DNA from 3 places in the Nitratireductor sp. GZWM139 genome. Region 2 is predicted to be linked to each of the others. Evidence: riboswitches for the same ligand, from Rfam matches in the RefSeq annotation. Region 2 holds a riboswitch; each other region holds the start of a gene.

Region 1 (2,261 bases), on a different contig from region 2:
GATAAAAGCGTCGATAACAGCGCCTGCCAGAGCGTGAAGCGGGCGATCCGCAGCAGATAGGCGTCGAAAGCTGCAAACGCGCCCGTACCCTGTTGCAGGGCCTCCACGGCAAGGCCCGCAAAGGCCCCGCCGATCAGCAGGCCGACAGCGGCCAGCGCAAGCCGTCCCGCTGCGATACGCCTGTCCATCAGGGGGCGTCTTTCCATGTCGGGCGCGCGCGAAACGGTCAGCGGCTCATCACCGAGAGCCACTCATCGACCCAGGCCTTGCGGTTTTCCGCCACCTCTTTCGATGAGAATTCGAGCGTCTCGCCCGGCTTCACCAGAGTGTCGAACACCGGGTTGAGCGGCTCCGATGTCTCGCCGGCCGGGAACATCCAGTTGGTTTCGGGAATCGCGTCCTGAAAGCCGGGACCGGTCATGAAGGCGAGGAATTTCTGCGCCAGCGGGTTTTCCGCACCCTTCACGGTCTGTGCTGCCACTTCCACCTGAAGATAATGCCCTTCTTCAAAGCCCGCCGCCTTGTAGCGCTCGGAATCTTCGGCAATCTGGTGATAGGCGGGCGAGGTGGTGTAGGACAGCACCATCGGCGCTTCGCCGCTGGTGAACAGGCCATAGGCCTCGCTCCAGCCCGGCGTCACCGTCAGCACCTTGTCCTGCAGTTTGCCCCAGGCGTGCGCTGCGTCGTCGCCATAGACGGCCTTCATCCAGAGCAGCAGTCCGAGGCCCGGCGTGGAGGTGCGCGGGTCCTGAATGGCGATCTTCAGATTGCTGTCGCTCTCCACCAGCTCCTTCAGGCTTGCCGGCGGGGTCTCGATGGCCTCGGTGTCATAGACAAAGGCGAAATAGCCGTAGTCGAACGGAACGAACATGTCGTCCTCGAAGCCGCCCGGCACGTTCACCCTGCCCATGTCGACGCCATGCGGCGCAAACAGGCCGGTCTCGCGGGCCTCGTGCACGAGGTTGTTGTCGAGACCGAGCACGATGTCGGCCTTGGTCGATTTGCCTTCGAGCTTCACGCGGTTCAGAAGCGCCACGCCATCGGCCACGGAAACGAAATCCACGTCGCAGCCGCATTCCGCCTCGAACGCCTTCTCCACCGCCGGGCCGGGGCCCCAGTCGGAGGTGAAGCTCTCATAGGTGTAGACGGTGAGCTTGTCTTCGGCCGCCGCATGGCCGGCCATGGCCAGCGTGCCAAGCGCCATGGTGGAAAGCAGTGTGGTCGCGCGCATCTGCGCCTCCTCTCGTTTGGTTGGGGAATGAGGCGCTGTGCGAAAAGCGTCTAATCCCTCCGCCGGTGCAAACCGGATCAGGTTCAGCGGGTTGGCCGGGTTCCACTGATGCGGCTTTCCTTTGATCAAGGCAAAGCTGCATCCGTTTCAACCACTGGGCCTCTCAGCCGGCAATCCGCCGGCACCCCGTTAGAGCGACCGGGAAAATAGGGCGCGGCAGGGGCTGGCGCAAGAGGCGGAATGGCGCGAACGCCGTTGGCGCTTGCCCGCCGGCATGATATGGGCCTCGACCATGAGCCTGTTTACCCTTCTCCTGGGCGGAGATCTCACACGCACGCCGGCACTCGATGCCGAAATCGCCGACAGCCGCATCATCGCGGCTGATTCAGGCATGCGTCACGCAGCGCTTCTGGGCGTTATGCCGGAGCTGTGGGTCGGCGATTTCGATTCCGAGCCGGACGGCATGGCCGAGGCCTATGCCCGGGTGCCGCGCCGCGCCTTTCCCGCCGACAAGGACAAGACGGACGGGGAACTCGCCATCGCCGCAGCGCTGGAAGCGGGCGCGACGAGCCTCGTTCTCGTGGGTGCTTTCGGCGGCGCGCGGCCCGATCACATGTTCCTGCATCTCGCGCAGGCGCTTCAGCTTTCAGAACAGGGCATTAAGACGCGGCTGACAAGCGGCGTGCAGGAAGGCGTGCCGCTGCTGCCCGGAAAACGCCATCGCTTCGACTATCCGCAGAAAACGCTGTTTTCGATCCTCGGCTTTTCGGCCCTTTCCGGCCTCACCGTGGAAGGGGCCAAATGGCCGCTCGATGCGGTCGAGGTTCCTTTCGGCTCGTCGCTGACCCTTTCCAATGTGGTCGATGGCGAACTCGCGGTTACCCTCAAAGAGGGCAGGGCGCTTCTGGTCGCCCATCTTTCCAACGACGGAGAACACTGATCCATGGCGCCGCCTCTTTTAAAGCTTGATGGCATTCGCCTGACCTTCGGCGGCACGCCGCTGCTCGATGGCGCATCGCTGATGGTCGGC
Region 2 (2,261 bases):
CCTTGATCTTGTGCATGGGCACATGACCGGGGCCTTCGATGATAACCTGACAGTCCTTCTCCCAGGCGATCTTCGTCAGTTCGCCCAGCGTTTCCAGCTCGGCAAACTGGGCTGCGTCATTGGCGTCGGCGATGGAGCCGGGCCGCAGGCCGTCGCCCAGCGAGAACGACACGTCATAGGCGCGGCAGATGTCGCAGATTTCCGCAAAGTTCTCGTAGAGAAAGCTCTCCTTGTGATGGTGCAGGCACCACTTGGCCATGATCGATCCGCCGCGCGAAACGATGCCCGTGACACGGTCGACCGTCAGCGGAATGTAGTGCAGGCGCACACCCGCATGGATGGTGAAATAGTCGACGCCCTGTTCGGCCTGTTCGATCAGCGTGTCGCGGAACACCTCCCAGTTCAGGTCTTCGGCAATGCCGTTCACCTTTTCCAGCGCCTGATAGATCGGCACGGTACCGATCGGCACGGGCGAATTGCGGATGATCCATTCGCGGATGTTGTGAATGTTGCGGCCGGTCGACAGGTCCATCACCGTATCGCCGCCCCAGCGCGTCGCCCACACCATCTTTTCCACTTCCTCTGCCATGGAAGAGGTGACAGCGGAATTGCCGATATTGGCGTTGATCTTCACAAGGAAGTTGCGGCCGATGATCATCGGCTCGGCTTCCGGGTGGTTGATGTTGGAGGGGATCACGGCCCGGCCGCGCGCCACCTCGTCACGCACGAATTCCGGCGTCACGAAATCGGGGATCGATGCGCCAAAGCTCTCGCCGTCGCGGGCAAGCGCGGCCTTGGCCTGCGCGCGTCCGAGATTTTCACGGATGGCGATGAATTCCATCTCCGGCGTGATGATGCCGGCGCGCGCATAGGCGAGCTGCGTGACGGCCTTGCCGTCCTTCGCTTTCAGCGGCTGATGGCGAATGGGAAATTCCGGCGTCAGCCGGTCCCCGGTGGCAAAACCATTGTCTTCCGGTTTGACGTGGCGTCCCTCATAGGCTTCCACGTCGCCGCGCGCCTTTACCCAGGCGTCGCGGATGCGCGGCAGGCCCCTGTCGATCTCGATCAGCACGTCGGGATCAGAGTATGGGCCGGAGGAATCGTAGACGGTCACCGGCGGTTCGCCGGCGCTTGGATGCACGGCGATTTCGCGCATGGGCACGCGAATCTCGGGGTGAAGCGTTCCGGGTTTGTAGACCTTGCGCGACGCCGGCAACGGGCCGGTGGTTACGGTCGGGGCAAATGCGTCCATGGGTTCAGAGCCTCCTCTGCTCGTTCAGCAATGGAGACCCAGTTCGTGCCGAGAGGAGGAAGAGCTGTGACGTTCCTGTACGGAAACGGTTTTCGGCCGCGATAAGCCTGTGACCCGCCAAGCATGCACCATCCCTACGCCAGTATGAACTGGATCAGGTTCATCGGGTCACTGCGCTGCATGGAAAACCATGCCAGCAGAATCTCAGCCCCTTGGCGGGACCCCCCAGGTGAGGCTTTAGGGTGGGCGAAGGCGGTGCTGCTTGTCAAGCAGGCTGACGCGGTTGTGCAGAACTCTGCGTCAGGGGAGGCCCGGCCGCGATGAGCGGCCGGGCCGGAATGCTTAGGTCAGGCCGGTTCGGTGACCTTCCGGGCGACTTTGCCCAGGAAATCGAGGCAAAGGTCCAGCTGCTCGATGGCAACGAACTCGTCGGGCTTGTGCGCCTGGCGGATCGAGCCGGGGCCGACGATCACCGAGGGGATGCCGCCGATGGTCTCGAACACACCGCCTTCCGAACCGTAGGACACCTTGCCCGACCACTCCGGCATGATGTCGCGGAAGAAGGCGAAGCCGTCGGTCGACGTGCTGTCGCCCATCGCCGGATAGGCGAAAATTTCTTCCCATTCGATGCCGGTTTCGGCCCATTTCGCCTGCATTTTCGGCAAAATTTCTTCGTTTGCGCGCTTTTTCAGAGATTCCAGTTCGGCCCGCGCATCATGGGTCGGCAGGCTGCGAATCTCGAAGGTGAAGCTGCACAGATCCGGCGTCACATTCGTGGCGACGCCGCCGGAAATCATGGTCGCCAGCATGGTCGAATGCGGCACCGTGAAGTCGCGGTCGAAGGGGCCTTCCTCGCCGATCTGCTCACCGCGTTCGGCGATCATCGAAACGATGCGCGCTGCGTAGTCGATGGCGTTGACATGATCGGGCGCGAAGGAGGAGTGGCCGGACGTGCCATGCACATGGCAGCGCATGGCGATCTTGCCCTTCTGGCCGGTCACCAGCGTCA
Region 3 (2,261 bases), on a different contig from region 2:
CGCCGACATATTCGGAGAAGATCGCGGCGACCACGGCATAGGTGATGGAGATCCGCAGGCCGGCGAAGAAATAGGGCATGGCCGAGGGAAAACGCGCCGCCCGGAACACTTTCCACCGCGACGCGCCCATGGAGCGCATCAGCGTTTCGATTTCGGGATCGGTGGATTCGTAGCCATCGACCAGCGCCACCAGCATGGGAAAGAAGGTGACGAGCGCCACGAGCAGGATTTTCGGTGTGAGACCGAAACCGAACCACAGGACGGCCAGCGGCGCGATGGCCACCAGCGGCAGGGTCTGGCTGACGACAAAGATCGGGAACAGCGCCCGCCGCAGCTTCGGCAGGAAATCGAGCGCCACCGAGAGGGCAAAGGCGATGCTGACGGAGAAGGCAAAGCCGGTCAGCGTCGCGCTCAGCGTCGGCAGCGTGTTCTCCCACAGGAGGGCGCGGTTGACGCCCATCTGTTCGATGACGCGCGAAGGCGCAGGCAGAACCAGCGGCGAAATGCCCGACAGCCGCACATAGATTTCCCAAAGGAGGATTGCACCGGCAACGCTTGCCAGGGCAGGCAAGCCGCGCACCAGCCGTCCGCCCGCAGGACGGGGCCGACCCTGAGACATGGGGTCAGGCCGTGGAGGGGCTGTTGGCGGAAACGGTCAAATCGACCGTCACATGGCCTTCGGGCGGACCAAACCGGCAAAAAGCCTGTTCGAGCGTTGCGAAAACTGGGCCTGCATCGCCGGTGAGACGGCTGCAGAAATTCTTGGAACGATCGAAGACGCCGCTCGACTTCAGGAAGTCGATGCAGCCCATGATCTCCGCCATGTGATCGCCGGCGCCCATCACGTAAAGCGAGAACTGCGCGCGTGCGATTTCCGACGTGGTCTTGGCATTGGCCACTGCTGCAAGCGCCGCCTTCTGCCGTTCGGCGAGCGGCTCCGACGGATTGGCGAGTGCAGAGGTGCTGCAGATCGGATCGTCGGGCTCGCCGGGGCAGCCGCGCGATAGCGTGGCGCGCAGCACCACATGATGGCGGGTGGATGCGGCGGCGACATAGAAATCGCGCAGCGCCGGAAACAGCACTTCGGGCGGGCCGACGACGAGCGTGGAGATATCGTCGGTCTCGATCCGCAACCGGTCCCGGTAAGGATCGAACGCGGAGAGCGACGACATGATGACGTCGACGAAATTGTCGGTCATCGGATAAAGGGAAAGCTGCGCACCTGCGAACATGATTGTCCTCCTTGCTCCGCTGGCATTACCCAGATCAGCTTCTAGGGCCCGAGGATTTGCACCCTCATCTCAGCCGCGGCGATACGCGGCACCCCTGTGGATGCGCGGAACGAACCAAATCCCGAGACGGAAAGCAAGTTGATTGTGCAGGAACTGTTTGGTCGGAGAACAAATGTACAGCTTTCCCACAGGCGTGGTGCGCCGGTGGGCTGAACGCCCCCGTCAGGCGGGGCAGGTAACCGTCACATCGGCCTGACGGAGCGCTTCGGACAGGTCTTCCGGCGGCATACTGTCGACGATCAGCGAATCGACTTCGGCAAAGGAGCAGACGCGCACCAGCCCCTTCCGGCCGAACTTGGAAGCATCGGTCACGACAACCCGGCGGCGACCACGCGCCAGAACCGCATTGCCGAACTGCGCCTCCTCCAGATCGTAATCCATGATGCCGGTCATCGCGTTCACCGCGCCGGCGGAAATGATGGCGTGATCAACGCTGAAACGGCTGACGAACTCGATGGCGGAAAAGCCGAGCGCGGAGCCACTGTCGCTGCGCAACTCCCCGCCGGCCATGTAGACCTTGTTGCCATTGACGGTCGCCAGCGTGCGGGCAATGTCGGATGAGTTGGTAACGACGGTCAACTGCCGGTGGTCCAGCAGCGCGCGCGCCAGAAGGCTGGTGGTGGTGCCCGTGTCGAGCATCACGGACTCGCCATCGCGGATCGTCGCGGCGGCCAGTGCGGCGATGGTCTCCTTGGCCTGCCGGTTCTCCCGCATGCGCCGCTCGAACGGCGCTTCGCTGACCACGGACGGCAAGGCGATGGCGCCATGCATGCGCACGATGGCGCCGCGCCCGGCGAGCGCCTTCACATCGCGGCGAACGGTTTCCACCGACACCTCCAGATGCTGCGCCAGATCATTGACGCCCATTGTGCCCTGCTCTGTCAGAAGATCCAGAATCCGACCATGGCGGGGGGAATAGTTCATCTGCGTTGCCCTTACCGGTTATGCCCGTTTATGCCCTATCATGAC

What was found. A riboswitch is a leader RNA that binds a small molecule or an ion and turns the genes downstream of it on or off. The one in region 2 is predicted to bind thiamine pyrophosphate.
Region 1: it holds a riboswitch for thiamine pyrophosphate, as region 2 does, so the genes downstream of both, thiB (thiamine ABC transporter substrate binding subunit) here and thiC (phosphomethylpyrimidine synthase ThiC) in region 2, are expected to answer to the same signal.
Region 3: it holds a riboswitch for thiamine pyrophosphate, as region 2 does, so the genes downstream of both, NDI72_RS13715 (YkoF family thiamine/hydroxymethylpyrimidine-binding protein) here and thiC (phosphomethylpyrimidine synthase ThiC) in region 2, are expected to answer to the same signal.

What each region holds. Positions count from the first base shown of each region.
Region 1 is NZ_JAMQML010000004.1:82,473-84,733, forward strand. Features, by position in the region: gene thiP (thiamine/thiamine pyrophosphate ABC transporter permease) at 1-188, opposite strand, end outside; gene thiB (thiamine ABC transporter substrate binding subunit) at 227-1,231, opposite strand; TPP riboswitch at 1,269-1,430, opposite strand; gene NDI72_RS06130 (thiamine diphosphokinase) at 1,524-2,171, shown strand; gene NDI72_RS06135 (ABC-F family ATP-binding cassette domain-containing protein) at 2,175-2,261, shown strand, end outside.
Region 2 is NZ_JAMQML010000014.1:64,712-66,972, forward strand. Features, by position in the region: gene thiC (phosphomethylpyrimidine synthase ThiC) at 1-1,252, opposite strand, end outside; TPP riboswitch at 1,366-1,490, opposite strand; gene argE (acetylornithine deacetylase) at 1,600-2,261, opposite strand, start outside.
Region 3 is NZ_JAMQML010000010.1:94,594-96,854, reverse strand. Features, by position in the region: gene NDI72_RS13720 (ABC transporter permease) at 1-619, opposite strand, end outside; gene NDI72_RS13715 (YkoF family thiamine/hydroxymethylpyrimidine-binding protein) at 624-1,232, opposite strand; TPP riboswitch at 1,226-1,338, opposite strand; gene NDI72_RS13710 (DeoR/GlpR family DNA-binding transcription regulator) at 1,455-2,216, opposite strand.